Regions from separate parts of the Thiomonas arsenitoxydans genome, predicted to be linked through region 3. Evidence: predicted binding sites of a transcription regulator. Region 3 holds the regulator's gene; each other region holds the start of a gene.
What was found. The regulator HrcA, encoded in region 3, represses chaperone genes, less so after heat shock. The targets are predictions, from matches to a motif close to TTAGCACTCNNNNNNNNNGAGTGCTAA.
Positions count from the first base shown of each region.

Region 1 (10,594 bases), 1.3 Mb from region 3:
AAACAGACTGCTGCTACTGCTACTGATGTAAGTGGATGAGGGTGAAGTGCTGGGCCCGATATCGGCGATCGGAACCCGGAAACACACCAGTTTCCCGTTGAGCGGCATGCGCAGCAGGGCGGCATCGCCCACACTCAGTCCGGCGGTGGAAGCCAGGGGCAGTTCACTGCTGTTGAGCGCACCTTGGCCGTTGGCGGCTTGGGTGGTGGAGTTCTGCACGACGTAGGCGGTGGGGTTGCCGTTGCCTGGCGTCTGCAGCGCGCTGGTGGCGCCGGTAAAGAACAGCATGTCGGTGAATTGCTGCTTGGTGCCATAGGCCGAGGGGTCGGGTGTGATGCTGGGATAGTTGGTACTGCCTGCTGCGGTGCTGGTGGGCAGGGTCAGCGGCTGCGACGCAGCAGAGACCGGGTACTGGGCAAACGGCTGGCTGCCGCCAATGCCGCTGTCGTAGGCCAGCAGCACGCTGCAGCGCGACTGAGCGCCGCCGAGCATGAACCCGGCATTGGACAGATCGCGACTGATGAGATCGAGCGCGGCGCGGGTCTGGGTATCGCGCTGCATCACATCGCTCATTTCCACGTTCTGCTTGGTGAGGGACGACTGCACCAGCAGCACGGCGATGGCGAAGATCAGCCCGATGACCAGGGCCACCATCAGCTCGATGAGACTCAGGCCGTGCTGGCGGTGGGCGGCGGATAAGGAAGGAGAGGTGGAGAGGTGTCGCATGTCAGAAGCCCACCTGGTACTGATACGTCTGGCTGCGCGCGCCGCCACCGCCCTTGCCTGCGGCCCAGGCAATGGTCAACGTCACGCCGCATAGCGGGGCATTGGGGTTACTCACGTCGCAGGGGTTACCGTCGGCGCCCGCCCCGGTGGTGATGGTGACTTTGGCGCCTGGAAGCATCATGGATGGAGTGCTGAAGATATTGGCCAGCCAGGGCTGCAACGCGGCGGGGGCGCTGGCCGATGCGCTGGTGTAGCTTTGCGTGACGCCCGCGCTGAGCTGCGATACGACTTGCGGGCTGGCTTGCAGAATGGCCCAGAACTGGTTGCCGAAAGCCGCAGTGTCCAGCGCTTCCTGGTTGGCGGTCTGCGCCGGAACGGCCAGGCTATAAAGCGATGCGATCGACAGCATCCCCAGGCCGAAAATGACGATGGCAACCAGCACACTGATGAGCGACATGCCGGCCTGATTTACGGCTGCGCGAGCGGGAGGAGGGGGCTGGAGCGTCATGATGCGGTGTTGGCGTTGAGAATCACACTGCCGGAGGCGAGTACCTGCAGCGTCCAGGTCTGGCCTTGCGCAGCGGTCACGGTGATGGTGGGCGCGGTGTTGATGAAGCCTTGGCTATCGAAAGTGAGCGTCTGCGTGTTGCCGCCGGTGATGCTGCAGGTAATGCCCGGGTAGCTGGCGGCGATTTGGCTTGGCGACATTGAGTGCTCTGCAATCACCGTTCCGCCCACACTGGTGCTCCAGGTACAGGTGTTGTTTGCCCCAAGGGTGATGGTGACCGGCTGCTGCGTGGTCACCGCCTGATTGCGTGCCCAGGCCACGTCTTGGGGAAACTTGTTGACCAGCACCGAGGTTTTGCCGGAATCGACCATGCTCACCAGATTGGGCACGACCATCAGGCCGAGCAGGGCGGCGATGGCGATGGTCACCATCATTTCGATGAGGGTGAAGCCCGTCTGACGTGACTTGATGAGGGACATGTCAGGTGTTTCCGGATTGATCGCGCGCCCAGCCATTCGATGTGGTTCCAGCGGGCAATGGCGGGGAACTGGTTCCGGGTGGCATGGCCCAGCCTGATGCGGGCACGCTGGTGGTGTATTTATTGCCGTCCTGGTCGATGGCGTAGCTGGGTGCGACGAGGCCGCCCGTCGGCGTGGCGGTGAGGGTGAAAGTCGTCGCCGTCAGGGTGGGGCAACTGAACTGGTAATCCTTTCCGGCGGGCGGTGTCGCGCAGATGGGAGCGCCAACATAGGTGCGGTTGTCCTGGTAGTACTGCTGCAGGGCCACGCTCATGCTGGAGAGGTTTGAGAACGCCTCGGTCAGCTTGCTGCGAGTGACGTAGCTGGTGTAAGCCGGAATGGCGATGGCCGACAGAATGGCGACGACCGCCACGACGATCATCAGTTCAATCAGGGTGAAACCGCGGTTGCGCTGCATGGATGGACTCTCCTTGCGTGCATTGTGGAATTGCTTTGCACAAACTGCCGCAGCGAGCCGACGAACGGTGTGAATCTGGCGACGAACGGTCGATTCTTTCCAACATTTACCGTACGTACATTTGGTGACACTGTTGGCTGGCCACTGAGGCGGCGGGCCCGAGTTCGACACCAACTGTCGTAAGTGCTTGATCTGTCTATGGCAGGTTGTTGAAATTGCCACTACAGCAGGGGCAGTTGGGTGTCTTGGGTGGGTTTTTTGATGTTGAGTGCGGCCAGGACATCGGCCTGGCGAGGTTGGATGGTGGAGATGCCGTGGATGGGGGCGCCGCTGTCGATGCGCACGGTGTGGCGCTGGATGCGGCGCAGGTCGGCCAGGGCGGTTTCTGGAGACAGTTCGCTGCTGGCGAGTTTGAGGCGCTGGCGCATGACGCGGTACAGGATCAGCGCGATGAAGCACAGGCTGGCGTGGGCCTTGATGCGCTCGGGCCGGCGGTGGAACACCGGGGCGATCTCGATCTCGGACTTGAGCACCTTGAAGCCACGCTCGATGTCGGCCAGCGACTTGTAGCGCCGCACCACCTCGGCCGGGCTCAGATCCTGGACATTGGTGACCAGCATCAGCTTGCCGTCCATGAGTTGCGCTCGCGCGAGTGCGGTTTCATCGATCGCATAGGTGAACAGATCGGACTGCAGGTCCACCTTGATGATGCGCGCCAGGCGGGCGTCGCTGACTTCGTGGAAGAAGCGGGCCTTGGCGCCGGAATCCGAGAGCTTGCGCCCGCGCTGGACTTTGCCTTCGTCCTGGGCGTCGAGCTTGCCGGCCAACTGATCGGCGCGTTGCTGCAAGGCATGGATGCGTGCAAGGCGCTCCTGGGTTTGCTCGGTCGCTCGCACGGGGCTGTGGACCACCACCAGGCGATGGCCTTGCCACTGCGCCTCTTCGACGATCTCCTGGTTGGCCTGGGCAGCACGCTCGCTCATGGGCTCGAGAAGATCGACAAACTCACCGTAGCGTCGCCCCGGCACCGCCAGGATGAACTCCAGCGGCCGATCTCCAGCCCCATGCAACTTGGACAACGCCTCGATGTTGTCAAGCGAAAGTAGCCCGCGGTCGGCCACCACCACCAGGCGCCTGATGTGCGGGTAGCGCGAGAGCACCTTCTTCAAGGTGGGCTCCAGGGTCGGCGCCTCGGCGGCGTTGCCGTCGAACACCTCGTGGAAGATCGGCATGCCGTCGGCTGTCTGCACCACGCCCAGCAGGAACTGCCGGGCGATCACGCCCTCCTTGGACAGGCCGAAGTGGCGTACATCACCGTCTTGCTGGCTGAGACCTTCGGCGCGGATGGTGGTCAGATCGTAAAAGACCACCGAGAGGTCTTCATCAATGAGCGGGCGCAGCAACTGGGCCACGCAGTCGTCGACGGCTTGCTGGTGGTCCATCAGGGCATCCATGCTGCGCAGCAAGTGCTGATGCGTCAGCTTGTCCACGTCGATGCCGGGCATGCTGACGGTCTGCAGCCAGCGCAGCACGCCCAGCTTGGAGTCTGGGTCGCACAGTCGGTTGAAGACCATCACACGGATCGCGTGCTCGACCGCAGTGGTGAACCGGGCGCGCCGGAAGATGGCGCCCAGGCCATGGAATCCGAGTTCGTGCCACAAGGCGTGCAGGGCCCAAACATCGCCCAACGTCAGCGCCGACTCGAAGCGCACCTGAGACGGATCACTGTCGCCCGAAGGCCGACCCTTGGCCCGCAGCAAGGCCCCCAGCAGGGCATCGAGCGGTCCGCCCTGTTCGTCCAGACGCCCGAGGGTTGCGATCGTGCGTTGCCGGGGTTGGCCATCCGCGTTGCGGAACGACTCCACCAGCCGAACGTAGCGGTGACCGCCCGAGGAGGAGATCTTGAGGAACATGCACCAAGTATAGCGCTGCGCACGCGCAGATGAACTACTTCACGGTAGTAAATTGGCACTACAAAGAAATCTGAAAACGCCCTTCTGAGCGCTTGCAAGTGATTGATTCATAGGACCCCGGCGATTGTTTGTGGCTGCGCAACGGCTTCGAACTGTCGAACTCAGGGGCGGGCGACCTCTCGGCGGACTTCTTGTCGATCACCTCCGCTCGCGGGGTTTGTGCGCTGGCTCTTGAAACCCGAAAGGCCGTCCCTATAATTAGCACTCGTTGAAGGTGAGTGCTAACAACGGCTTCATCGCACTGTCATGTACGCGCCTTCAAAATGGGTTTCTGGCCGTCGGTTCCGGGCATCGTCCGGGAGGCGGTTTGTCATTGGGCTCCGAGCAGGCGCCCGGTTTTCCACAAACTTCAGGAGATTTGCATGAAATTGCGCCCTCTGCATGACCGTGTCGTGGTCAAGCGTATCGAACAAGAAACCACTACCGCCTCGGGCATCGTGATCCCGGGCAGCGCGGCGGAAAAGCCCGATCAAGGCGAAGTGCTGGCCGTGGGGCCGGGCAAGCATGACGACCAGGGCAAGCTGGTGGCCATGGCAGTGAAGGTGGGCGACCGCGTGCTGTTCGGCAAGTACGCCGGCCAGACCGTCAAGGTCGACGGCGACGAACTGATGGTGATGCGCGAAGACGACCTGATGGCCGTCATCGAGAAGTAATTCACGTCATTCGCGTGATCTGATTCCTGCTTCAACTGCAAATTTACGGAGAATTTCAATGGCTGCAAAAGACGTGATTTTTGGTGCGGACGCCCGCGCCCGCATGGTGGAAGGCGTGAACATTCTCGCCAACGCTGTCAAGACGACCCTGGGCCCCAAGGGCCGCAATGTGGTGCTCGAGCGCTCGTTCGGCGCCCCCACCGTGACCAAGGACGGTGTGTCCGTGGCCAAGGAAATCGAGCTGAAGGACAAGCTGCAGAACATGGGCGCGCAGATGGTCAAGGAAGTCGCCTCCAAGACCTCCGACAACGCCGGTGACGGCACCACCACCGCCACCGTGCTGGCCCAAGCCATCGTGCGCGAAGGCATGAAGTATGTGGCCGCCGGCATGAACCCGATGGACCTCAAGCGCGGCATCGACAAAGCGGTCACCGCGCTGGTCGAAGAGTTGAAGAAGGCCTCCAAGCCTTGCTCCAACACCAAGGAAATCGCGCAGGTCGGCTCTATCTCGGCCAACAGCGACGCGAATGTCGGCCAGATCATCGCTGAGGCGATGGACAAGGTGGGCAAGGAAGGCGTGATCACCGTCGAAGACGGCAAGAGCCTGGAAAACGAGCTCGACATCGTCGAAGGCATGCAGTTCGACCGTGGCTATCTGTCGCCCTACTTCATCAACAACCAGGACAAACAGGTTGCCGTGCTCGACAACCCGTTCGTGCTGCTGCACGACAAGAAAATCTCCAACATCCGCGACCTGCTGCCCGCGCTGGAGCAAGTGGCCAAGTCCAGCCGTCCGCTGCTGATCATCGCTGAAGACGTGGACGGCGAAGCGCTGGCTACCCTGGTGGTCAACAGCATCCGCGGCATCCTCAAGACCGTGGCCGTCAAGGCACCGGGCTTTGGTGACCGTCGCAAGGCCATGCTGGAAGACATCGCCATCCTGACCGGCGGCAAGGTCATCGCCGAAGAAGTCGGCCTGACGCTGGAAAAGGTCACGCTGGCCGATCTGGGCCAGGCCAAGCGCATCGAAGTGGGCAAGGAAAACACCATCGTCATCGACGGTGCTGGTGTTGCCGCCGACATCGAAGCGCGCGTCAAGCAGATCCGCATCCAGATCGAGGAAGCCACCTCTGATTACGACCGCGAAAAGCTGCAAGAGCGCGTGGCCAAGCTGGCCGGTGGTGTGGCCGTCATCAAGGTCGGCGCCGCCACCGAGATGGAAATGAAGGAGAAGAAGGCTCGTGTCGAAGACGCCCTGCACGCTACCCGCGCTGCGGTGGAAGAAGGCATTGTGGCTGGCGGCGGCGTGGCCCTGCTGCGTGCCCGTCAGGCCGCAGGCGAGATCAAGGGCGACAACCACGACCAGGAAGCTGGCATCAAGATTGTGCTGCGTGCCATTGAACAGCCGCTGCGCGAAATCGTTGCCAACGCCGGTGGCGAGCCCAGCGTGGTGATCAACAAGGTGCTTGAAGGCAAGGGCAATTTTGGCTTCAACGCCGCCAATGACACCTACGGCGATATGCTGGATATGGGCATTCTCGACCCGACCAAGGTCACCCGCACCGCGCTGCAAAACGCCGCCTCCGTGGCGGCCCTGATGCTGACCACCGAGTGCATGGTGGCCGAGGCGCCGAAGGACGAGAGCGCACCCGCCATGCCCGGCGGCGGTATGGGCGGCATGGGCGACATGGGCATGTAATTCCAGGTCCCGTTCAGCAGCGTGCTGCAACGCAAGCCCGCCATCCGCAAGGATGGCGGGCTTTTTTGTCATGGAAAACGCATGAAGCTGTCAACGCTCTCGTTAAGATCGTTGCCATTTCGATCTGGGGGCCACCATGCCACGTTTTTGTACCCAATGCGGCACGCAGAACCAAGAAGACGCCAAGTTTTGCCGACAGTGCGGCGCGTTGTTGCCGACTCAGGTCAAGCCGATGCAGCCCCCAGAGGCTGCTGCCCCGCATCCCCAGAATGAGGCGAGCCAGCAAGCCGAGCAGGCGGCGCAACTTCAGGCCGCGCAACTTCAGGCGCATCGCGATGCGCAGGCATTGAGAGACGAAGAGGCGCGCCGGGCTGAAGAGGCGAGACGGGCCGAAGCCGAGGCCGAGCAGTCCCGGCGGCAAGCCGAGCGACAGGCGCAGGAGGCCGCTGATCGGCAAGCGCAGGCCCAGGCGCAACTGCAGCGCGCGAAACAGCAGCAGGCAGAGAATGAAGCCGCCGCGGCTGCGGCTGCGGCTGCGCGAGAAGCCGAACAGACAGCGCAGCGTGAGCGCGCGCAGCGCGAGGCCGAGCGCCTTGCCGCCACGGCCCGGTTGGAAGCGGAAATACGCGAGCGTGCACAGGCGGCCCGCGCCGCGCCGCCGCCCCGCAGTGCCTCGCCCGATCAGTCATCTCGATCCGGGCGCGGCCAAGGCGCCCAGCAGCCGGTGAAGGGCAGCAACGCGTTTCTCATCGGCGGTATCGCCACGGGCGTGATTGCGCTGCTGCTCATAGGCGGGGGAGGGCTGTGGTGGTCGATGCAACCTCCGCAGCAAGACAAGACGGGTGCTTCCGTAGGTGCGAGCGAGGCGGCGTTTGCGGCGTCGGCTCCGGCTCAGCCAACGGCGGCGAGTACATCCCGCGCCGCTGCGGCCGCGCCTGCCCCAGCGTCGCAGGCCGTGCCGACCACACCGGCGGTGGCGTCGGCGCCGCCTGTGGTCGCACCCAAGCCCGAGCCTGTCGTGCGCAAGCCCAGCACGGCCACGCCTGCTCCGGCGGTGCCGCAACGTCAGGCCCAGCCGGAGACCTTTGCGCCCGTTGCTGCGCCTGCGCGCCCTGCGCCGCCAGCGCCTCAGCCGACGCAGGCCCGCGCGCCCGTCGCAGAGCCCGTGCCTCACGCCGCACCACCCAAGCCGACGGGACGGGTCGAAGCCCTGCGCGCCGCGCTAGCAGCCTGTCAGACCAAGGGCAACTTTTTCACCCAGCAACTCTGCATTCAGGAAACGCGCTGGAAGTATTGCGGCGCGCCGCTGTCGCCCGATCCGCTGTGGGGCAAGATTCCCGAATGCCCCAATTCGTCGTCGGAACAGAACAATCCGTGAGAGCCTGTACCGGGTTTGACCCGACCAAACTTCACCACCGTCCAGGGAGGACATCATGACCGTGAAAACCACCAACAACCTCGGCGTGCTGCTGCGCAGCTACGAGGCGCTGCACAACTGGCGCGCGCTGGCCATGCTGGCGGGCAGCTTCGTGCTCGGCGGGCTGGCGATCAGCGGGGGCGCGGCGGCGGGCATGAGCTCGGGCAGCGCCGCAGTATCGATGCTGATGGGGCTGCTGGGCGCGATCATCATCATCGTGGGCATGAATGCCAGCGGGCTGATGCTGGTCGATCAGGCGTATGACCAGCCGATCCGCGGTTTCGCCCCGGCGTTTCTGGGCGGGGTGCAGGCGGCGCTCTACGTCATCGGGCTGCTGATTCTGCTCGGCCTGGGGTTTGGCGTGATTCTGCTGGCGGCTTATCTGCTGTCGCTGTTCGGCCGCATTCCAGGCATTGGCGGGTTTCTCGGTTTTCTCCTCGGCGGGCCTTTGGTCGTGGTGGTGGCGCTGGCTTACGCCGTGCTGCTGCTCGCCGGGCCGCTGATGATTGCGGCGGTCTGGCATGGCGAGGGCTTCATCGCCAGCCTGTCGCGCGCCGTGGGCATTGTCACCCAGCGGCCGCTGGAAGTGTTCATGCACTTTCTGGTGCTGGGGCTGCTGGTGTTCCCGGCTGTGGCGTTCATCTTTGCCGTGGTGTTCGTGGGCAGCATGTTCGTCGGCGGATTTTTTGCCGCGGGCAGTTTCGGCGGCATGGGCATGGGGGGCTTCGGCGGTATGGGCGGTATGGGGGGCTTCGGTGGCTTCGGTGGCATGCGCGGCATGGAAGGTGTGGCGCTGGGCGGCGCGGGCATGGGCGGCGCGGGCCTGTCGATCGGCTTGGTGTGGTTTCTCGCCTGGTCGGTGGTGAGCCTGATCTATGTGCTGGGCATGATCTTCGTGTACCGGGCGGTGAGTGAAGGCGTGGAGTCGGCTGGGTCTGAGCAGATTGGGCAGAAGCTGGCCCAGTTCAAACAGAAGCTCGACGACTACAAGCCACGCCCCGCGCCTGTCGCGCCGCCGCCCCCGCCACCTGCGGCTCCTCCGGCTCAACCTCCCGCTCCATCACCGGAGCCGACTTCCCCCGCCCAAGTGGCCGACACCACACATTGCCCGGCCTGCGGCGCCGCCGTGCAGCCGGACGATGTGTTTTGCGGTAGCTGCGGTCATCGGCTCAAGTAAACACGCTCCCTGAAGCCAGGGAAGCCAGAAAATCGCCTGCTAACACCCACCCAACCCATCACTATGAGTTACGAATTTTCCGATCGAAGCCAGGCGCTGAACCTGCCCAATCCCTACCGCATCGAAAACCTGTTTCTCTACTTTGCGGCAGCGGCGCTGTTGGGGGCGGGGCTGATCGTGGCGGCGGTGTATGCGCTGTGGGGGCGCTACGACTTTCGTTCCACCGTGATCTGGGTCGATATTCAGGGCAGCTATGAATCGGCGCGCATGGAAATGGGCAATGTGCTGGCCGATCGGCTCAAGACGGAAAAAGACGTCATCAACATCGAGGCCATGACCTTGCGGGTCTGGGCGTCAGAGATCGACACCGTGCTGTTCGAGCGCACCGGCCCGCGACAGGTGCTGGCCATGCGCGGGCTGCCCGACGTGGCGCGTGGCATGGCGGGCGAGTTGCGCGGCTTTGGCCAGGAGCGCCCCACCTTGATCGCGCCGCAGTCCAGCCTCGATGCGGAGCGCGCGGCGCATATCGGGAAGTTCAATCAGTTGCTCGGCGGCGGCGCGGAGTCGGCCGCGGCGCTGCCCGCGGCGACCGCCCAGGCTCTGGGGCTGATGCCCGCCGCGCAGGCCGCCGAATCCGCCTCGACGACGCCTTCTCTGAAAGGGCGGTTCTGTTCACAATGTGGCACACAGACGGCTCTGGAAGATCGGTTTTGCGGCTCTTGCGGAAACGCTTTGGCCTGAGTGCCAGGTAAGGGCCGAGAAAGTTCGCATGCGGCAATTTCCGGGCTACAGGCGGATTCGGGGCGCGGCGGCTGCGTGCCTGATCGGGGCGCTGGTCGTCGGCGGCTTGTCGCTGCTGCCTGCCGCCGCTCAAACACCTTCCGCGCCCGCGCTTGCCCCTGCACCCGTACCCACCGTCGTGCCCGGCAAGACCTGTCTCGTGCTCTCGGGCGGCGGGGCGCGGGGGCTGGCGCACATTGGCGCGCTACAAGCTTTGCAGCAACTGCGCGTGCCGATCGACTGCATCGCCGGCACCAGCATGGGCGCCATCATCGGCGGGCTGTATGCCGAGGGCGTGTCGGTGGATGTGCTGCGCAGTCAGGTTTCGGGCATGGACTGGGCCAACGTGCTCTCCAGTCGCCCGGCGCGCGAAGGGCTGGCCTTCCGCCGCAAACGGGCCGACGAGCAAATGCCCGGCGGCATCGAGTTCGGGTTGAGCGATCACGGACAGGTGCAGTTTCCCAACGCGGCAGTCAACACCACCCAGCTTGAGCAGGTGCTGACCAATCTCACCCTGCCCGCGCTGACCGTGCGCGATTTCAACGATCTGCCGATTCCCTTCCGCGCCGTGGCGACCAATATGGTGACGGGCAAGAAGGTCATCCTGCAGCAGGGCGTGCTGGCCACGGCGCTGCGCGCGAGCATGTCGGTGCCTGGGGTGTTTCCGCCCACCGAGTTTGGCGGTGCCTTGCTGGGCGATGGCGGACTGGTGGACAACTTGCCGG
Region 1 is NC_014145.1:819,909-830,502, forward strand. It holds gene THI_RS03740 (PilW family protein) at 1-726, opposite strand, end outside; gene THI_RS03745 (type IV pilus modification PilV family protein) at 728-1,234, opposite strand; gene THI_RS03750 (GspH/FimT family pseudopilin) at 1,231-1,713, opposite strand; gene THI_RS03755 (type IV pilin protein) at 1,715-2,170, opposite strand; gene THI_RS03760 (IS1634-like element ISThsp7 family transposase) at 2,392-4,083, opposite strand; gene THI_RS03765 (co-chaperone GroES) at 4,506-4,796, shown strand; gene groL (chaperonin GroEL) at 4,855-6,495, shown strand; gene THI_RS19480 (zinc ribbon domain-containing protein) at 6,632-7,873, shown strand; gene THI_RS03780 (zinc ribbon domain-containing protein) at 7,929-9,089, shown strand; gene THI_RS03785 (zinc ribbon domain-containing protein) at 9,153-9,830, shown strand; gene THI_RS03790 (patatin-like phospholipase family protein) at 9,859-10,594, shown strand, end outside.
Region 1: THI_RS03765 (co-chaperone GroES) is a predicted target of HrcA. The motif match lies at 4,342-4,368, and genes of this name have one in related genera.

Region 2 (10,594 bases), 1.4 Mb from region 3:
CATGATGTGCTTTGCGCTGTTTGCCTGCGCCTTCAATCTGCTGGCGGGCTACGCCGGGCTGATCTCCTTCGGCCATGCCGCGCTGTTCGGCGGCGCTGGCTATCTCACCGGCCTAGCGCTCACCACTTGGGGTTGGCCCACGCCGCTGGGCATTCTGACCGGCGTGGCCACCGCGCTGCTGATCGGTCTGGTGATGGGACTGCTTGCAGTGCGGCGCTCGGGTATTTACTTTTCGATGATCACCCTGGCGCTGGCGCAGATCGTCTACTTTTACGCCCTACAGGCCCATTTCACCGGCGGCGAAGACGGCTTGCAGGGCATCCCACGCGGCACGCTGTTCGGGTTGCCGCTGCAATCCGACCGGGTGATGTACTACTTGGTGCTGGCGGTGTTCGTCGCGAGCTGGTGGTTTATGCGCCGGGTGGTGAATTCGCCCTTCGGTCAGGTGCTGCAGGCCGTGCGCGAGAATGAGCCGCGGGCCATTTCCCTGGGCTATCGCGTCAACCGCTACAAGCTCGGCGTGTTTCTGATTTCGGCAGGTTTCGCAGGACTGGCTGGCGCGATGAAGGCCGTGGTCATGGGCTTCGAGACGCTCACCGATGTGCACTGGAGCACTTCGGGCCTGGTCATCCTGATGACCCTGGTCGGGGGTCTTGGCACCGATCTCGGCCCCATTCTCGGCGCGGTCATCATCACCGTGCTGGAAGAGAAGATGGGCACCATCTCCCGCTTCCTGGTGCACGCCACCGGGGTCGACTGGTTTCACCAACTCAACGATTCGGTGAGCATGGTGATCGGTGCCATCTTCGTGCTCTGCGTGCTGCTGTTTCGCCGTGGCATCGTGGGCGAGCTGCAAGCGCGGTGGATTGCGGGAAAGTAGCCTAAGCAAACAACAAGCAGGCTTTCCACCCAGCAGCCGTTGGTCTTGATGACCACCTTTTTTCAATCCAGCCCCGCCAGCACCCGCACGTGCTCGGCCACGCTGCGGCCGAGGGCGCTAAGGTTGTAGCCGCCTTCCAGGCAGGACACGATGCGGCCTTCGCACTGCGCCTCGGCAAAGTCCACCAGTTGGCGGGTGATCCAGGCGTAGTCGGCTTCCACCAGGCCCATCTGACCCATATCGTCTTCGCGGTGGGCGTCGAAGCCGGCGCTGATGAACAGCATCTGCGGCGCGAAAGTCCGCAGTCGGGGGAGCCACTGCTCGGTGACAATGTGGCGTACCCCGTCGCCCTTGGTGTAGGCCGGGACGGGGACGTTGACCATATTCGGCTGCTCGCCTTCCGCACCGCTGTAGGGGTAGAAGGGGTGCTGGAAGAAGCTCACCATCAGCACCCGTTCATCGCCGCGGAAAATGTCTTCGGTGCCGTTGCCGTGGTGCACATCGAAATCGACGATGGCCACGCGATCCAGCCCGCGCACATCGAGCGCATGGCGTGCGGCAATGGCGACATTGCCGAGAAAACAGAATCCCATGGCCTGATCGCGAGTGGCATGATGGCCGGGCGGGCGGATGGAGCAAAAGGCGTTGTGCAGATGACCGTCGATGACGGCATCGGTCGCGCTGATGGCCGCACCGGCGGCCCGCAGCGCGGCTTGCCAGGTATGCGGATTCATCATCGTGTCCGCGTCGATCCACTCATGTCCCTGCTCGAAATCACCGCGCTTTTTGAGATCGGCGACATACAGCGCCGAGTGCGCGCGCTCAACGTCCTCCAGGCTGGCGGGCGGCGCGTCGTCGTGGCGCTCGAGCCAGGGTGCAATCTGCGCGGCGATCAACCGGTCTTCAATGGCGGCGAGGCGCTGCGGGCATTCGGGATGGTCTGCCCCCATTTCGTGCAGAGTGCAGTCGGCATGGGTGTAGAAGCCGGTCGTCATGGTTCTTGTCTCCTGCGGCATATCCCCAGATTCGGGGGCATGCACGTCGTCCTCGTAGCATAGTGCGCTGTCGCCTCCCACTCCGCCGCTCGTGAAAACCCCAGCCCTGCCCAGTCTGCTCGACCAGCTCGAAACCATTATCAAAGGCAAGCGCCCACAGGTGGAACTCGCCGTGTGCTGCCTGTTGGCCAGCGGTCATCTGCTCATCGAAGATCTGCCTGGGGTGGGCAAGACCACGCTGGCCCATGCTCTGGCCGCCACGCTGGGGCTGCAGTACGCCCGCGCGCAGTTCACCTCCGACCTCATGCCGGGCGATCTGCTGGGCATTTCGGTGTTCGACCGCAACCGCAGCGAGTTCGTGTTTCACCCCGGCCCGGTGTTTTCGCAGGTGCTGCTGGCCGACGAAATCAACCGCGCCGGGCCGAAGGTGCAAAGCGCCCTGCTTGAAGCGATGGAAGAGCGCCAGGTGAGTGTGGACGGACAGACGCGCCGCCTGCCCGAGCCATTTTTCGTCATCGCCACCCAAAACCCGTTCGACCAGCTCGGCACCTATGCCCTGCCCGAGTCGCAGCTCGACCGCTTTCTGCTGTGCATCTCTCTGGGCTACCCCAGCCGCGCCGCCGAGCGCGCCCTTCTCGAAGGCCGCGACCGGCGCGAGTTGATCGCGGAGCTGCAACCGGTGCTGACCCCCGAGCGCTTGATCGAGCTACAGCGACAGGCGCAGGCCGTGCATGCCGCTCCCGCCCTGCTCGATTATGTGCAGGAGCTGCTCACGCAGACGCGCAACGGGCGCTGGTTCATCGAAGGGCTCAGCCCGCGCGCCGGTCTGGGCCTGTTGCGCGCCGCCCGGGCTTGGGCGCTGCTGCAGGGCCGCGACTACCTCATTCCCGACGACGTGCAGCAAGTCCTGCCATTCGTTGCCGGGCACCGCTTGCGCACCCTCGACAGCCCCACGGTCAACCGCGCGGCCTCGTTGCAGGCAGTGCAATCGCTGCTGGAGCACGTCCCGGTGTAAGGCCCGAAGGCCCGCGCGCCAAGCCGTGATCATGCCACCCTCCGCCGATACCGCCCTGCCTCAGCCCGCCGCGTCGAACACTCTGCGCGACGCCTTCGCGCAGCGCTTCGATGCCTGGGCGCTAGCGCGCCATCCGGCCGGCGGCAGCACGCGGCTGACCCACCGCAACGTCTACATCCTGCCCACCCGCACCGGCTGGTTTTTCGCCCTGCTGCTGCTGGTCTTGCTGGTGCTGAGCATCAACTACCAGCTCAATCTCGGCTATCTACTCACCTTCCTGCTGGCGGGCAGCGCGATGATGGCCATGCACGTCACCCACAACAATCTTCGCGGCTTGCAGCTCACCGCGCGGCCTCCCGAAGGCCTGCTGCACCAGGGCCAGAGCGCCCGTCTCGGTCTGCTGCTGCAAGGTGGCGCACGCGACCGCTGGGGGCTGGCGCTGCGCCCGGCGGGCACCCAAGCTACGCCGCCCGCGTCCCAGAAGAAAGCTCGCCGCAAGGCGTCCAGCCCGCCCTACCCCTGGGCCTACGCCGACTGCGCCCGCAACAGTGAAACCTCCCTCACCCTGAGCTGGACGCCGCCGCGCCGCGGTCTGCTGGCCTGGCCCCTGCTCACCGTCGAAAGCTATTACCCGCTGGGCGTCTGGACGGCCTGGAGCCGCTGGCAGCCGCAGATCGAACTGCTCGTGCTGCCCGCCGCCGAGCATCCCGCCCCGCCCCTGCCGCCCGCCCGCCCCACGCCAGGCAACGGCCCGGCGCTTGCCCGCGGCGGCGGCGAAACCGATGGCGTACGCGCCTACCGCACCGGCGATTCGCTACGGCATGTGCTGTGGAAAAAATTCGCCCGCAGCGACGAACTCATCAGCCGCGACACCGCCCAGCCAAAGGCCCGCGCCGAACTCTGGCTCGACTTCGCCACGCTGCCCGTGCAGCTCGACACCGAAGCCCGGCTGTCGCGGCTGTGCGCCTGGGTGCTGGCGGCCGACCGTACCGGCACGCCCTACGGCCTGCAGCTCGGCGGCCAGCAAATCAGGCCAGCCACCGGCGCCGCGCACCGCGCCGCCTGCCTGCGCCTGCTCGCGCTGCATCCCGGCCCCCTGTTGCAGCCCCGTTCGGGCGCCGCCCCGCGAGTCAAGTCGTGATGCAGTCCAACCCCAGCCAGACGCTGCTGGCCCGCTGGACCCACCGCACCAACGCCCTGCCGCGCGATGCGCGCGACACCCTGTTTCTGCTCGGCGTGTCGCTGCTGCTGATGCTGCCGCTGTTCGTCCATCTGCCTTGGTGGACGAGCGCGCTGGTGCTCGGCCTGCTGGCCTGGCGTGCGGCGCTGGCCTGGCGCAGTGCGCCGCTGCCCGGGCGCGGCGTGCTGGTGCTCATTTTGCTGTTCTCCGTCGTCATCACCCTATGGGATTTCCACACCGTACTCGGGCGCGACGCGGGGGTCGCGCTGCTGTGTGTGCTGCTCGGCCTCAAGACCCTGGAGATGCGCTCGCGCCGGGATGCCCATGTGCTGTTCTTCCTCGGTTTTTTCACCATCGCGGCCAACTTTCTGTTCTCGCAATCGCTGGGTACCGCCCTGGTCATGGTGTTGGCCACCTGGGGCATGCTGGCCGCGCTGGTCAACGCCAATCTGCCCGCTGGTCGGCCGCCGCTGCGGCAGTCGCTGCTCACCGCGCTCAAGATGATGGCGCTGGGCGCGCCCGCGATGGTCGTGCTGTTCATGGTGTTTCCGCGCCTGAGCGCGCCGCTGTGGGCCTTGCCGCAAAGCGGCGCGCAGGCCATCACCGGGCTATCGGCGAGCATGTCACCGGGGCAGATCGCCGAGTTGGCGCGAGACGACTCGGTCGCATTCCGCGTGGTGTTCCACGGCCCGCGCCCGCCCGACCGTGAGCTTTACTGGCGCGGCCCGGTATTGAGTGTGTTCGACAACGGCGTGTGGCTGCCCAACCCGCGCCAGCGCGACCGCGCCGCCCTCTCCCCGCCCGCCGATCTGCACCTGAGCGGCCCGCCCGTGCGCTACACCGTCACCCTGCAGCCCACGCAGCAGACCTTCGTCTTCGCGCTCGATGCCCCAGTGGCCGCGCCCGAGATCGAGGGATATCGGGTGCAGTGGCTGCCCGACCTGCAACTGGTCACCGGGCGGCCGCTCGACCACCTCTCGCGCTACACCGTCGAGTCGTCACCGCAGTTTCGCTACGGCCCCACGCAATTCAGCCCCGCTCTGCGCGCCGACGAAGCCCTGCCTGCGGGCTTCGATCCGCGCAGCGTGGCGCTGGGAAGGCAACTCGCCGCGCAAGCCAAGGCGGCCAGACAGGGCGGCGCCTTCGTCGCGCAAACCCTGCTGCAGATGTTTCGCAACCAACCCTTCCGCTACACCCTCAACCCTGGCACCTACGGCCTGCGCGACGGCGTGGACCAATTTCTGTTCGACCGCCGCGCCGGTTTTTGCGAACACTACGCGCAGGCGTTCGTCGTGGTGATACGGGCCGCAGGCATTCCCGCGCGCATCGTCACCGGCTACCAGGGCGGGCGCTTCAACCCGGTGGACGACACCTGGGTGGTGCGCCAAAGCGACGCCCACGCCTGGGCCGAATACTGGCTGCCCGAACGCGGCTGGGTGCGGGCCGACCCTACCGCCGCCGTTGACCCGGCGCGCATCGACCGCAGCGGCGCCACCCTGGCCTCGCGCGAGCCCCTGTTGGGCGTGGCCGTGCTCGGCCCGCGCGACGCCGCGCTGCTGCTGCAACTGCGCAACCAATGGGACGCGCTCAACAACACCTGGAACCAGTGGGTGCTGCACTACGGCAGCCAGCGCCAGCTCGATCTGCTGAACAAGCTCGGCCTGCACCAACCCGACATGGCCACCCTGGCCGCGCTGGCCATCGCCACCCTGCTGGTGGCCACCGCCATCGGCGGCGCGTTTCTGGCGCTGGAGCGCCGCAGGCACGATCCCTGGACGCAGACCTACGCCCTGCTGCGCGGCAAGCTGGAGCAGGTCGGCATCGACAGTGAACCCTCCACCCCGCCGCGCACTCTGGCGGGCCGCATCGACCCTGCCCGACTGGACGCTGACAGCCTCCCGCCCCAATCCGCGCACGCCGCCATTGCGCTCCTGATGCAACTCGAACGCTGGCGCTACGCCCCGCCAGTTGATGCCCGCCAGCGCAAAACGCAATGGGCCGCGCTGCGGCAGGCCGTGCGCCGCTGGCGTTGATGCGCTCGCGACAGACATCAAAAAAGCCCGTCGATGACGGGCTTTTTTAAACAGTGCGAAGGCCGAATCGGGAAAACGAACCAAGCAAACGAATCAGGCAAATTCCGCCAGCGACTTGCGCATTTTTTTCATCGCCGCCACCTCGATCTGGCGGATGCGCTCGGCCGACACGCCGTATTCGGCGGCCAGTTCGTGCAGGGTCTTGCCGCCGCTGCCGTCATCATTCACCTGCAGCCAGCGCTGCTCGACAATGGCGCGGCTGCGGGCATCGAGCAGTTCCAGCGCGTTTTCCAGCCCTTCGACCTGCAGCCGGTCGTGGCTGCGCGCTTCGAGCACAGCCATCGGCTCCTGCGTGTTGTCGGCCAGATAGGAAATGGGCGCGTAGCTCTCTTCGCCATCTTCCACCGTGGGGTCGAGCGCGATGTCGGCGCCGCCCATGCGGCTTTCCATCTCGATCACATCTTCGCGCTTGACGTTGAGCGCCTGCGCCATGTCGTCGATCTGCGCCTCGTTCATGCCGGCGTTGGCCGTTTTCATCGAGCGCAGATTGAAAAACAGCTTGCGCTGCGATTTGGTGGTGGCCACTTTCACCAACCGCCAGTTGCGCAGAATGTATTCGTGAATTTCGGCCTTGATCCAGTGCAGGGCGTAACTCACGAGCCGCACGCCATGCGCCGGGTCGAAACGCTTGACCGCCTTCATCAAGCCGATATTGCCTTCTTGAATGAGGTCGGCATGCGGCAGGCCGTAGCCCAGATATTGCCGTGCGGTGGAAACCACCAGCCGCAGGTGCGACAGCACCAGCTTGCCCGCCGCGTCCTTGTCCCCCTGCTCGCGCCAAGTGCGCGCCAGCCGCGCCTCTTCTTCCGCGCTGAGCATGGGCAGGCGGTTGACGGCGCTGATGTAGGCGTCCAGATTGCCCAGACTGGGCAAGGCGAGCGGAAACGCGCCATCGACCTGGGCCGGGCGCAGAACGATTGCGGCTGACTGAGTGTGGGTCATGGATGGAATCCTCCTGTTTGTGTTTGATATTAGCACTCACAGTGAGAGAGTGCTAATGACCAATAGTTCCCTGCCGGGCCGGGGCGAAAACCCATTTTCCGCACGTTCTATGGGGGGTTTGATGACGGCAGTGTGCCTGCGAATTCTTAGGTTAGACTTTGCTGCATGTCTCGCTTGCTGCGTCCCATTCTGGTCTTGCTGCTCGTCTTGCTGCCTCTGCGCGGCTGGGCGCAGGTCAGCATGAATTTGGGCGACGGAGTGCAAACCCCGGCGCAGGCGCATGAGATGGCCTCAATGGCGGATCTGCACTCGCTGGCGGCAGAGCAAGACACTTCAGACGCGATGCCGGGCTGCCACGTCGACGCCAACACCCCAGCCGATTGCGGCTCTCACGATCACCAGCATTGCGTGATTTGCCATCTGGCCGTGGCTCAGCCTCCGGCCTTCACCCTGCTGCTGACCGACGCCGCGCAGCACTCCTGCCCCTCCACCGCCAACACCGCGTGGCACAGCGCCGATCTGCGCGCCCTGCAGCGCCCTCCCAGAGCCTGACCCCCGTTTGAGTCCCGGTTGCAGCGCGGGTCGCAAGACGCGCGCTGCGCATCGTGTCGCCGCGCGCTGTCGCGGCTCGAATGAGGTGTCAATTCATGTGGAACCTACCCAGACCGCAGGTGCGCCGGCGGGCGCTGCGGCTCGCCCCCCTGGCCGCAGCCGCGTTGCTGGCAGCCTGCGCGCCCTTGCAAACCCGGCAGTCGCTACAGGCCGTCAACGTCATTACCCTGCCCCATACCGGCACACCGCTGCACTTGATGCGCGACCCCGCGCAGCAGCAAGACACGCAGGCCCAGATCGACGCGCTGTTGTCCAAACCGCTGTCTGCCGATGACGCCGTGCGCATCGCCCTGCTCGGCAGCCCCGCATTGCAGGGGCTGATCGCGCAGGCGCAGGCCGACTCGGCCGACTCCACGCAAAACGCCCGGCTGGCCAACCCGGTTTTCGGCTTCGAGCGCCTGCTCATCGGAGGCGGCGGAGTGGAAATCACCCGTAGTCTCAGCTTCGGCCTGCTCGATCTGCTCACCTTGGCCACGCGTTCGCGCCTGAACGACACGCAGCAGACGCAACTTCGGCTCAGCCTCGCCCGCGCGGTGCTGCGCACGGCGGCGCAAGCGCGGCTGAGTTGGGTTCGCGCCGTGGCGGCGCAGCAAACTGCCGCCTACGACCGCGATGTGGTGGAAGCGGCCAAGGCCACCGCCATTCTGGCTGACCGCATGCAGCAGGCGGGCAACTTCACCAAGCTCGACGCGGCGCAGCAAGGCCTGTTCGCCGCCGACAGCCAGCTACGCCTGAGCCGCGCCGAACTGGCCGCCACGCAAAGCCGCGAAGCGCTGGTGCAGGTGCTGGGGTTGTCGGCAGAGCAAGCCGCCCGCCTCGCTTTGCCGACGCAACTGCCGGAGGTGCCCAAGCAGCCGAGCGCAGCCGCGCCGATGGCGCTGCAAACCGCGCTCGACCAGCGTCTGGACGTGCAGCTCGCCCGCGCCGACTACACGGCCACCGCACAAGCCGCAGGGCTGGCGCGCGCTACCAGCCTGATCGAGCATGTCGAACTCGGCGGCCTGCGCAAGACGTATAGCGATGCGCCGCCGCAAAACGGCTTCGACCTCAGCCTGCCGCTGCCGCTGTTCGATCTGGGCGACGCCCGCCGCAGCGCCGCCGCCGACCGCGTGCTCGCCGCGCGCAACCGCGCCATCGCCACCGCGCGCCGCGCCGCCTCGCAACTGCGCGAGGCCGACGCCCTGCGCGGCAGCGCGTGGCAGCAGCAGCGCCTCAGCCGCGAGCAGATCGTGCCCCTGGCGCAGACCGTGCTCGATGAGAGCCAGCTTCGCTACAACGGCATGCTCATCGGCACCTTTCAGCTCGTCGCCGCCGCGCAGGTGCAGGTGCAGGCGGTGCGCGAGGCGATCTCCGCGCAGCGCAATTACTGGCTGGCCGACGCCGCCTGGCAAGCCGCCCAGCTTGGCGTGGACGCAGGCCCGGGCGCCCTGCCCGACTCCGCTTCTGCCAACGCCGCCCCGGCCGTCTCCAGCCACTGACCCACAGGACTTTCACACCATGAATACCCGACGCCATTTTCTCGGCGCTGCCGCGGCCCTCGTCGCCGCAGGCGCCGCCAGCCGCAACGCCCTGGCCGCCGCGCCCGAACCCCATCAATACAACAGCGCCGAGACCGCAGCCCCGCTACACCCCCAGGCCGGCCGGCCCTACAACCCGGTCGTCACCCTCAACGGCTGGAGCCTGCCCTTTCGCATGAAAGACGGCGTGAAGGAATTTCACCTCGTCGCTGAACCCGTGGTGCGCGAAATCTCGCCCGGCATGACGGCCAAGCTCTGGGGCTACAACGGCTCCAGCCCCGGCCCCACCATCGAAGCGGTGGAAGGCGACCGCGTGCGCCTGTTCGTCACCAACAAGCTGCCCGAGCACACCACGGTGCACTGGCACGGCCTCATCCTGCCCAACGGCATGGACGGCGTGGGCGGGCTGACGCAGCCGCAGATCGCGCCCGGCCAGACCTTCGTCTATGAATTCGAGCTGCGCAAAAGCGGCACCTTCATGTACCACCCGCACGCTGACGAAATGGTGCAGATGGCCATGGGCGCGATGGGCCTGTTCATCGTCCATCCCAAAAACCCGCGGCAGATGGCGGTCGATCGCGACTACGCCTTTCTCATCAACGCCTACGACATCGATCCCGGATCGAGCGTGCCCAAGGTCAACACCATGCTCGACTTCAACCTCTGGACCTGGAACAGCCGCGCCTTTCCCGGCATCGCCCCGCTGGTGGCGCGCACCGGCGAGCGCGTGCGCATCCGCATGGGCAACCTCACCATGACCAACCACCCCATTCACCTGCACGGCCATGTGTTCGAAGTGGTCGGCACCGATGGCGGCTGGGTCCCCAAGAGCGCGCGCTGGCCCGAAGTGACGGTGGACATTGCCGTGGGGCAGATGCGCGCCATCGAGTTCATCGCCGACAACCCTGGCGACTGGGCCTTCCACTGCCACAAATCGCACCACACCATGAATGCCATGGGCCACAGCGTGCCGACGATGATCGGCGTGCAGCAGGACGACCTCACCCCCGCGTTGCAAAAGCTGCTGCCCGATTACATGGCCATGGGCAGCCAGGGCATGGCCGAAATGGCCGAGATGGACATGCCCCTGCCCGACAACACCCTGCCCATGATGACCGGTCGCGGCCCTTACGGCTCGGTGGAAATGGGCGGCATGTTCAGCATGCTCAAAGTGCGCGACGACCTCGCCCACGGCGACTACCGCGACCCCGGCTGGTACCGCATGCCGCCCGGCACCCAGGCCCACGCCGTGCCCACCGCCGACCTGCCGCCCGCACGCACCGACCCCACCGAACCCCGAGCCACCCAAGACACGCTGCAAGTGCGCAAGCCCCAGCAGCATGCGCATTGACCGCCCTCG
Region 2 is NC_014145.1:995,438-1,006,031, reverse strand. It holds gene THI_RS04565 (branched-chain amino acid ABC transporter permease) at 1-880, shown strand, start outside; gene THI_RS04560 (histone deacetylase family protein) at 943-1,875, opposite strand; gene THI_RS04555 (AAA family ATPase) at 1,967-2,890, shown strand; gene THI_RS04550 (DUF58 domain-containing protein) at 2,922-4,031, shown strand; gene THI_RS04545 (transglutaminase TgpA family protein) at 4,031-6,103, shown strand; gene rpoH (RNA polymerase sigma factor RpoH) at 6,197-7,105, opposite strand; gene THI_RS04535 (hypothetical protein) at 7,271-7,657, shown strand; gene THI_RS04530 (TolC family protein) at 7,753-9,195, shown strand; gene THI_RS04525 (multicopper oxidase family protein) at 9,215-10,585, shown strand.
Region 2: rpoH (RNA polymerase sigma factor RpoH) is a predicted target of HrcA. The motif match lies at 7,135-7,161, and genes of this name have one in related genera.

Region 3 (10,594 bases):
TTCGCCCTCCAGCGTGGCCCACTCGCCCTCGGCAGGACGCAGGCGATCGAGTTCCTCGCACTGCCACTGCAGGCGCTCACGCTCCTCGGCCAACGCACCGACGTCGCCCCTGGCCTGCTGCAAGGCCGCGTCGGCATCGCGCCACTGGGCCCAGGCGAGCGCGACGGCCCGGGCTTCGTCTTGCGCCCCGGCGTAGCCATCGAGCAGGTGGGTGACGACTTCGCGCCGCACCAACCCCTGATAGGCGTGCTGCCCATGAATGTCCACCAGCCATTCCCCCGCTGCCTTGAGTTGCGCGGCGGTAGCCGGGCTGCCGTTGAGAAAGCCGCGCGACTTGCCCTGCGCGTCGATCACGCGGCGCAGCAGCAGCGTGTCGGCCTCGGCGGCGAATCCCTGCTCGTCCAGCCAGGCGGCCAGCGGCGGGCTCAGGCTGAACTCGGCGCTGATCTCTGCGCGCAGCGCCCCCGCGCGCACCACACTGCTGTCGGCGCGCTCGCCCAGCGCCAGCTTGAGCGCGTCGATCAGGATGGATTTGCCCGCGCCGGTTTCTCCGGTGAGCACGGTGAAGCCCCCCGCCAGATCGATATCGAGCTCGGGAACGATGACAAAGTCGCGCAAATGCAGATGCAGCAGCATGGCTCAGTGGGGTTCAGTCATCAGGCACTTCATGCCAATGAAGTTTTCGGCGCAGGGTGGAGAAATAGCTCCAACCCGGCGGGTGGAGAAACACGCAGCGATACGGCGCCTGCGCGATGCGGATGCGGTCGCCGCCGATCAGCTCGGCATAGCTCTGCATGTCGAAGTTCACGCTCACGTCGCGCGGCGTGACCACCTCGATCACGATATCGGCGCCGCCCGGCAGCACGATGGGGCGGTTCGACAGGGTATGCGGCGCAATCGGCACCAGCACCACACCGTCCACGCTGGGGTACAGAATGGGCCCGTAGGCCGACAGCGCATAGGCCGTGGAGCCCGTCGGCGTGGCGACGATCAGGCCGTCTGCCCGCTGCACGTACATGAAGCGCCCGTCCACCTCCACCTTCAGCTCCACCAGCCCCGACGCGCCGTTGCGATTGACCACCACATCATTCACCGCAATGGCGCTGAAAATGGTCTGCCCCGCACGCTCCACCGCGCCGCTGAGCATGGCGCGCTCCTCGCGCTCGAAGTCGCCGGCCATCAGACCGTCGATCGCGGGCTCCCACTCGCTGTCGGCGATATCGGTCATGAAGCCCAGCCGCCCGGCGTTGATGCCCACCAGCGGCACATTCAGCGGAGCGAGCCTGCGCGCCGCGCCCAGCATGGTGCCGTCGCCGCCCAGCACCACCGCCACCCAACCGCCCTGCGCGGTGCGCTCGGCCAGTTCGCTGCTGCGCAGCACCGGGTAAGGCAGCTCGGTGTGCTGCGCGGTAAGCTCGCCCACCCAGACCTCCACTCCGGCCCGGCTCAGCCGCGCGGCAATCTCGCCAAGTTTGCGCTGCGCCTGCGGCGCCTGATACTTGCCGATCAGCAAGACCTGCTGGAACACGGTACGGGGCATGGGGTTCAAAGTGGAGGCACGGCGGAGAACACCGCCCTGGCGGCAAATTACAGCACAGGCGCAAGTCCAGCGTAGCGTGTCGTGCCCGCGCGCCGTCTGCGGCCTAAAATTTGCGCATGGACGAACGCGCCCGACTGCTGCTCAAAACCCTGATCGAACACTACATCGCCGACGGTCAGCCGGTGGGTTCGCGCACGTTGTCGCGCGCTTCGGGGCTGGAGTTGTCCGCGGCCACCATCCGCAACGTCATGGCCGATCTCGAAGACATGGGCCTGATCGCTAGCCCGCACACCTCGGCCGGGCGCATTCCCACCCCGCGCGGCTACCGGGTGTTTGTCGACGCCATGCTCACCGCCCAGCCGCAGATGCCAACCGACCTGCTGCCGCAGACGCTGCAACAGCACATCGACACCGCCCCGCCGCAGCAGGTCATGATGCGGGCGGCGCAGCTCATGTCCAGCCTGTCGCAATTCGTCGGCGTGGTGCTGGCGCCGCAACGCAGCGCCGCGTTTCGCCACATCGAATTTCTGCGCTTGAGCGAGCATCGCATTCTGCTCATCATCGTCAGCCCCGAGGGCGATGTGCAAAACCGCATGCTGCACTGGCCGCACGCCCTCAGCCAGAACGAGCTCAATACCGCCACCAACTACCTCAACGCCCATTTTTCGGGCCTGAGTTTCGAGCAGGTCACGCAAAAGCTCGGCAGCGAGGTGGAGCACCTGCGCAGCGAACTCGTCGCCCTCATGCAGGCCGGCGTGCAGGCCGGCAGTCAGGCGCTGCAGCAACCGCAAGATCAAGTCGTCATCTCCGGGCAACAACAATTGCTCGGCATCGGCGACTTTGGGGGCAATCTGGGTAAGCTGCGCCAGCTCTTCGATCTGTTCGAACAAAAAGCCCAGTTGCTCAAACTGATGGATGCCTCCGCCCGTGCCGATGGCGTGCGCATCTACATCGGCGGCGAAAGCGAGGCCGTGCCCTTCGAAGAACTCTCCGTCATCACCGCACCCTATGCGGCCGACGGTAAAGTGGTCGGCACCCTCGGCGTCATCGGCCCCACCCGCATGGCCTACGACCGCATGATCCAGATCGTGGACATCACCTCCAAGCTGGTGGGCAATGCGCTGAGCCAGCGGTAGGGCCTGTTAACGCGCCGTCGCGGCGGCTCACCGCACCAGCAGCACCGGCACCGTGGTGGACGCCACCACCTTGCTCGCCACAGACCCCATAACGAAGCCCTTGAGCGCCGAGTGGCCGTGCGTGCCCATGATGAGCAGGTCGGGCTGCAGACGCGTCACCTCGGCGGCGATCTGCTCGGCCGGGTCGCCCACCACAAAACGAGACTCAAACGCCAGCCCGGCCTGTTTCAGCACGCCTTCAGCGGGCGCCAGCGCCTGCGCGCTGACGTCGCAGTAATACTCGTCCAGCGTGGCCTTGCTGAGCTGCGCGCGCGCCAGCGGCGTGCCGATGGGCAGCGCCACCGTGAGCAGAGTGATGCGCGGCGGCTCCTTGTACTGTCGGACCTGCTGCACCAGAACCTGCGCAGCCCGCGCGGTGTAAGTCGATCCGTCGACCGGTAGAACAATGTGCATTGAACAACCCTCCCTGTGCGGGCATTATGCCTGCCGCAACTTGACAGCTCTTCGGCCTTTTTGCGATCCATACAGTCGAAAAAAAGCCGCCCGAAGGCGGCTTTCAAAGAAGTTGCTAAACAGCTTGCGCTGATCAGAACTTGTGACGGATGCCCAGGGCGAAGCCGCTGGACGATTGGCCACCCATCAATCCAGAACCAGCAATCGTTGCATCGCCGACGTACTGGTCGACATTGCTCTGGTTGGTGATGTGCGCGTAGGAGGTGTACAGGTTGGTGCGCTTGGACAAAGCGTAGGTGTAACCAATGGCCACCTGTTTGACCGTCGAGTTGTTCAGGTTGCTGTCTTTACGCTGGCCGTAGCTGGCCAGAACGGCACCTGCGCCAACCGGCACCGTCAGACCCAGACTCCAGATCTTCAGGTTGGGGTTTTGTCCGCCCAAGGTCATCGCCGCACCATCACCAAATTTCTCTTGGGCGTAATAAGCACCGAGCTTAGCCACACCGAAGTCATAGGCACCATAGATGTTCCACAGCTTGCTCTTGAAATAGCCGTCGGTGGGGATGATGCTGTTGCCGGTTGAATTCAACATCAATGCCTGGGTGGCAACTGCGGTGGTCCCTGCGGTGAAATTATGCTGCAGGTACGTCACGCCACCAGAGATCGGGCCGTTGGCATAGGTCAATGCCAAGTTATAAGCGCGACCATTGGAGTTGTTGCCCGGCTGGCCACCAAAACCATAAGCTACGGTACCCTGGAAACCTGCAAAGGTCGGGGTCATGTAGGCCATGGTTTGCGACACACGGACGTAGTCAAGCGAGCCCGGATCCAGGTTGGTGATGGAGCCCGTCAGGCCGGCACCGAAGGGATCGTAGGTTGCTGCCGCATTGAAGAACGGGCTGTACATACGGCCCAGTGCCACGGTACCGAAGCCACCGGTCAGGCCAACCATGCTGGTGCGGCCCATGAAGGTCGAGCCGCTGGTGCAATAACTGCCACCTGCCTGATTTTGAGCGCCTTGGCCAGCGCCAGTGTAGGCAGAAGTATTGTTGCCGTTAGCGCAAAAGCCGGTTTCGAGCTGGAACATAGCAGCCAAACCGCCGCCCAGATCTTCCGTGCCCTTCAGGCCAATACGCGAGCCGGACTGAATGCCGGAGCCCAGACGGTTCACGGTGGTGTTGTCGTAAGAAAGATGCTGCACGCCAAGGTCGACGATGCCATAAAGCTGGACATTGTCAGCAGCCATGGCCGCACCGCTGAATGCGCCGAACAATGCCAGCGAGAGGAGGGTTTTTTTCATGAGTACATCTCCAGAGATTTGTTGAACAACCTGCCCGGGAGCCGGGCCTGCCTGACACAAAAACCTTGTGCTTAAGCCGACTCCTGTTGAGGAGCTGACGCTATTTCAGCAAAGATCGCCGTGCAGTGCAAAGTTGTGGGCTTATAACGGCGCGAATGGCTTGGTTCTGTTGGTCCTGCGCAACAACTTGGTCACATCAAGGTAAACCCGGAGGCCATTTGGCCAAAAAAAGCCGCCCGAAGGCGGCCTTGATGCCTGCTGAAACTCGGTTCAGAACGAGTGACGAATGCCGATGCCAAAACCGCTGGAGCTCTGGCCACCAAGCGTGCCGGCAGCATTGATGCCGTTATCGCCTACGTACTGATCCACATTGGCGCCGTTTGTGATGTGAGCATAAGAGGTATAGACATTGGTCCGCTTGGACAGCGGATAGGTGTAGCCGATGGCGTACATCTTCACTTTGGTGTCGCCAGTGCTGTTGTTGTCCTTACGCTGAGCGTAGGAAGCCAACACGCTGCCAGGCCCCACAGGCACCTTGGCGCCAAGCATCCACACACGCAGGTCGGGAGCTTGGTTGGCGCCGGCATAGGTCAGGCCGTCGCCGTATTTCTGCTGGGAATACATGGCACTGAGCTTCGCCACACCGAGGTCGTAGCTGCCGTAGATTTCGGAGATTTTGTTGGTGAAGTAGCCATCTGCGGGCACAGTTGCCGCGGGGCCAATTTCCTTGGCCAGGCTGGTGTAGGGATTGAACGAGCCTGCAGCCGTGGCGGTGTAGTTGTGACGAAGGTAGTCGGCACCGACCATCAATGGGCCGTTTTTGTAGTTCAGGTTCAGCTCATAGGCTTGACCATTCGAGGTGCTGCTGGGCTGAGCGCCGAATGCATAAGCCAAACCAGCCGTGAAGCCGGCAAAGTTCGGGGTGATGTAGGCCATCCCTTGAGAGACGCGGGTGTAGTTGTTCGAGGCCGGATCGATGTTCTTGATCGTGCCGGTCATGCCGGTGCCGAATGGGTCGATCTGCGTAGCTGCAATGTAGTTGAACGAGTAGAAACGACCCATCTGGAAGGTTCCAAAGCCGCCCTTGAGGCCAATGATGCTCAAGCGGCCCATGAAGTTTCCGCCAGAACAATAGCTGCCGCCAGCCTGATATTGCGCGCCTTGGCTGGTGCCTTTGTAAACAGAGTTGCCGCCTGAATCATTGCCATTGGCGCAGAATCCAGTTTCAGCTGTGAAGAAGGCGCTGAGGCCACCGCCCAGATCTTCCGTACCCTTGACGCCGATGCGAGAAGTGGACTGCCCACCAGAACCGAGACGGTTTACGCTGGTGTTGTCATAGCTCAGATGCTCGACACCAAGGTCGATGATTCCGTAAAGCTGCACTTTGTCAGCTGCCATGGCGGCACTGCTGAATGTTCCGAGTAGGGCTATCGCCAATAGGGTTTTTTTCATTGCCATCTCCAGATTGCGGTTTGAAATTGATTGATTAGAAATGGGCGTCTAGGAGTCTGGGCGGCAGAATTCCGTGAACCTGTGCCGGAGCGCCGATGCTGGGCGAGCGGACTGTTTTTCGGGCACGGTCGGCATGGCCGGTCGTCTCACGCCCCCGAGAGGGCAGCAGCGGGCGTGTTGTGCGGGGCGGCCTGTGCCCCCATTTCTGTTCAGGCGGGAACCAACGAGGCCATCCGCCGGAGGTTCAGTGCTGCGCAGACGAGTTTCCACTCGGCGCGTACACGCTCAAGGCCGCGCAGGCTGAACTGGCGGAACCCCAGCACGCTCTTGATCCAGCCGTTGGGCGGCTCGGCGATCCACTTGCGCTTGCGATAGGCGGCGCGTCCCGCGGCGGTCTGCATCTTCGCGGCCATGGCCGCGGTGTGCGGCAGCCGCGCGGCATCGATGGCCGCGTGCTGCTTGCCTTCGCGCCCCAAGGCCACAACCAGATCGATCGGCGCATCGCGCAGGTTGTCCTCGCTGCGATAGCCCGCGTCGGCCAGACCCAGCGCGGGCAGCGCGCCCAGGTTCTCCTGGATCGCATCGATCATCGGCAGCAGCCAGTTGGCATCGGGTGCCGTGTTGTCCAGTTCCGCAGCCACGATGATGTGCGCAGCCTCGTCCACCGCCGTCTGCGCGTTGTAGCTGGGGTCGAAGCCGCCGCCGGCGCGCTTCATGATGCGGCTGTCCGGGTCGGTGAAGTTCTCCTGCGCCTTGTCTTCGGGCACGCCGAAGTCGCGCTTGAACCGCGCACCGCGCCGCGGCTTCCCATCCGGCCCCCGGGGACGGCGATCATCATCGTCACTGCGACCACGCTGCGCGTCGGCTTCACGCTGACGCTGTTCCAGCCGCTGGCGCGCCTGCCGGATCGCATCGAGTCGCGCCTCGCGCCGCTCGATCTCGGCCGGGATGTCGAGTTCGGGCTCCTGCGCCTCGGCCTCGTCGGTGGCCTTGGCGCGCGCCAGCAGCGCGTCGATCTGCTTTTTCAGTTCGACCTCGGTGTGCTGCATGCGCGCATAGCTCATGGCCTTGTGGCGGCTCGCGTTGGCCTTGACCTTGGTGCCGTCGATGGCCACCGTGCCCAGCTTGACCAGACCCATCTCGCGCGCCAGGCGCACGACCTGCACGAACAGGTCCGAGAATTCCTGGAGGTGCAGCGCACGGAAATCCCGGATCGTGCGGTGCTTGGGGAAGTTCCCTGCTGCCAGCATCCGGAACGCCAGGTCCTCGTGCAGCCGGCGCTCGATCTTGCGCGAGCTGAACACCCCGGTGGCGTAGCCGTACACCAGAACCTTGACCATCATCGCCGGATGGAAGGGCTGGTTGCGCGCTCCGCCACCCTCATAGCGCGCGTAGAACGCGCTCAGGTCCAGCGTGTCAATCGTGTCGTGGATGAAGTAAGCCAGGTGGCCCGGCGGCAGCCAGTCCTGCGGCGCCGCCGGCAGCAGCATCACCTGGTCCGGCTCATAGGGGCGGTAACTAGTGGGCATGCCGTATTAACGCACGCCCACCGTCCTACGTCGACCTCAACAACCTTCTGCCGCCCACACTCCTAGCGCGCCTCAATTCAAATTTACCGTGTGTGATCCGCGCGTCTGATGAATTAATACTGGCGCATGTATGTTTGAGGTATCGATTTGTATCTTCCGCACAACATACCTGACGCTGACGATGGCCAATACCCTACGTGGACTATCTGATTTCAACGCTGAACGTCATCGTCGCCGTCTTTTCCAGCATGGCGCTGGCCGAGCAGTATTTGGTATGCGAGAGTTCGACTGCCCGGCGCACCATGTCTTCGCGCAGATTCACCCCTGTCACGACAAAGTGCAGATGAATGCGGGTGAACACCTTGGGGTCGGTCGCGGCGCGCTCAGCCTCGAGCCGCACGGTGCAGCCACGCACATCCTGCCGCCCCTTCTTGAGGATGTAAACCACGTCGTAAGCGGTACAGCCGCCGGTGCCGGCGAGCACGACTTCCATCGGCCGCGGCGCGAGGTTGTGGCCGCCGGGCTCGCCAGGTGCGCTGGCCGGGGCGCCGTCCATGCGTAGCGTGTGGCCGGTTTCGGTGTGGGCGGTGAAGGCCATGCCGTCGTTGCCTTGCGCGTCTTTTCCTTCCCATTGCACGGTGCATTGCATCGCTCTTTCTCCTGTTTCCTATTGAGAGGTGTTGCAATTGTCGGCGGTTCTGCAGGGGGCCTACAATTGTTTGCATGGCTACCGTGACCTTCGATACGCACAAATTCATTCGCAAATTGCGCGAATCGGGCATGCCCGACGCTCAGGCCGAAGCGGTGGCTGATGCTTTTCGCGAAGCGCAAGGTGAGGCGGATCTGGCCACCAAACCGGATTTACGCGAGCTCGAACTGCGGCTGACGATCAAAATTGGCGGCATGCTGGTGATCGCAGTCGGCGTGCTGGCTGCAGTGCTGAAATTGCCTTAAACCCGAATTTCGTTGACTCGCGTCAATTTCGATGTGGGTGACAAAGACGGGCAAAGGCAGATTCCCGCCATAATCCAGAAAAATTTAATTATTTTTCAATGACTTACGCATAAAATAAGTGAATGCTTATTTAACAATACCATGATGCACGGATGGGCTATGCAAGATACATAAGCATCCTCTAATATTGCATCACGCGTTGAGTTTGACGCACCCCTTGTCTCCTCCACCTCCTCCTTTGGTGGATTCTTACCCGGGCCGATGTTCATCATCCGCCCGGGTAGTTTTTTGGCCGGTTTTTCATAGCGCCCAAGCCAGACCTGCGACGGCGATGTAGCGCAGGCTGCGGCCGAGCAGCATCCACGCGGCGCAGGCCCAGGCGTTGATGCGCAGCCAGCCGGCCACGACCACGAGGGCATCCCCGATGCCAGGCACCCAGGCCAGCACGGTGATGGGCGCGCCCCAGTGGCGCACTTGCGGCGCCCAGCGCCAAGCGTCGGGGGTCTGCCAATGGCGCACCCAGCGGCCGAGCGCGTAGGTCGTCATGCCGCCGAGGGTATTGGAGGCGGTGGCGACGAGCACAGCCAGCAGGGTGTGTTGCGGCTGGGCGGCAATCACCACCAGCAGCACGGCTTCGGAACTGAAGGGGATGAGGGTGGCCGCCGCAAAGCTGAGCGCCGCCAACACGTAAAGCCCTCCTGGCCCGGAGGCGGACTGCAGCAATTCATGCCACATACCGAGGGCGGCGCCAGCCCAATCGGGCGGCATCAGCACGGCCATGTCTGCAAGGTGCGATCAGCGGGGTTCATAGAATCGGTTCTTTTGCTATGGGAAGATCCAAATGGCCGCGAAGCATACCGACTATCTGCAGCGTATTTTGAACGCACGGGTGTATGACGTGGCGATTGAATCGGCGCTGGAGCCTGCGCGCAATCTGTCGCGCCGCCTGCATAACAAGGTGCTGCTCAAGCGCGAGGACACGCAGCCGGTGTTCAGCTTCAAGCTGCGCGGGGCGTACAACAAGATGTCGCGACTGACCGAGGCCGAGCGCAAGCGCGGCGTGATTTGCGCGTCGGCGGGCAATCACGCGCAGGGCGTGGCGCTGTCGGCGCACCGGCTGGGTTGCCGCGCGGTGATCGTGATGCCCGCCACCACGCCGAAGGTGAAAATCGACGCGGTGCGCGCTTTTGGCGGCGCCAGCGTGGACGTGGTGCTGCAGGGCGACAGCTATAGCGACGCTTACGCCCACGCGCTCACGCTGCAAAACCAACAAGGGCTGACTTTCGTCCACCCCTTCGACGACCCGGACGTGATCGCGGGCCAGGGCACCATCGGCATGGAAATTCTGCGCCAGCACCAGGCGCCGATTCATGCGGTGTTTTGCGCCATCGGCGGCGGCGGGCTGATCTCGGGGGTGGCCGCTTACATCAAGGCGGTGCGGCCGGAGATCAAGGTGATCGGGGTGCAGACGGTCGATTCCGACGCCATGCTGCGCAGCGTGCAGGCGGGCCGTCGGGTCACGCTGTCTGAAGTGGGGCTGTTTTGCGACGGCACTGCGGTGAAGCAGGTCGGGCGCGAGACCTTCCGCCTGGTGCGCGATCTGGTGGACGACTTCGTGGTGGTCGATACCGACGCGGTGAGCGCCGCAATCAAGGACGTGTTCGAAGACACTCGCAGCGTGCTGGAACCCTCTGGCGCGATGTCGGTCGCGGCCGTCAAGGCCTATTGCGCGCGGCACCAGCTCAAGGGCGAGACCCTCGTGGCCGTGACCTGCGGGGCGAACATGAATTTCGACCGCTTGCGCTTTGTCGCCGAGCGCGCTGAAGTGGGCGAGGCGCGCGAGGCGCTGTTTGCCGTGACCATTCCCGAAAAGCCGGGCAGCTTTCGCCGCCTGTGCCGACTGGTGGGCGCGCGCAATGTGACCGAATTCACCTATCGCATCAAGCGGCCGGAAGAAGCGCATGTGTTCGTCGGCCTGACGGTCAACGGCCGCGAGGATGCGCAGAAAATGGCGCAGGCTTTCGAGCGCGCAGGCTACGGCGTGCTCGACCTGACCGACAACGAACTGGCCAAAGTGCATGTGCGCCACCTCGTCGGCGGCCCCGCGCCGCGTGGCGCGCAGGGGCAGAGCATGGCGGAAAACGAGCGCCTGCTGCGCTTCGACTTTCCTGAGCGACCCGGCGCGCTGCTGCGCTTTCTCGACGCGCTCAGCCCGGACTGGAACATCAGC
Region 3 is NC_014145.1:3,299,719-3,310,312, forward strand. It holds gene recN (DNA repair protein RecN) at 1-636, opposite strand, end outside; gene THI_RS15630 (NAD kinase) at 650-1,540, opposite strand; gene hrcA (heat-inducible transcriptional repressor HrcA) at 1,657-2,676, shown strand; gene THI_RS15640 (universal stress protein) at 2,704-3,129, opposite strand; gene THI_RS15645 (porin) at 3,263-4,429, opposite strand; gene THI_RS15650 (porin) at 4,700-5,881, opposite strand; gene THI_RS15655 (IS1182-like element ISThsp1 family transposase) at 6,091-7,410, opposite strand; gene THI_RS15660 (OsmC family protein) at 7,613-8,059, opposite strand; gene THI_RS15665 (CCDC90 family protein) at 8,134-8,364, shown strand; gene THI_RS15670 (YqaA family protein) at 8,665-9,144, opposite strand; gene ilvA (threonine ammonia-lyase, biosynthetic) at 9,206-10,594, shown strand, end outside.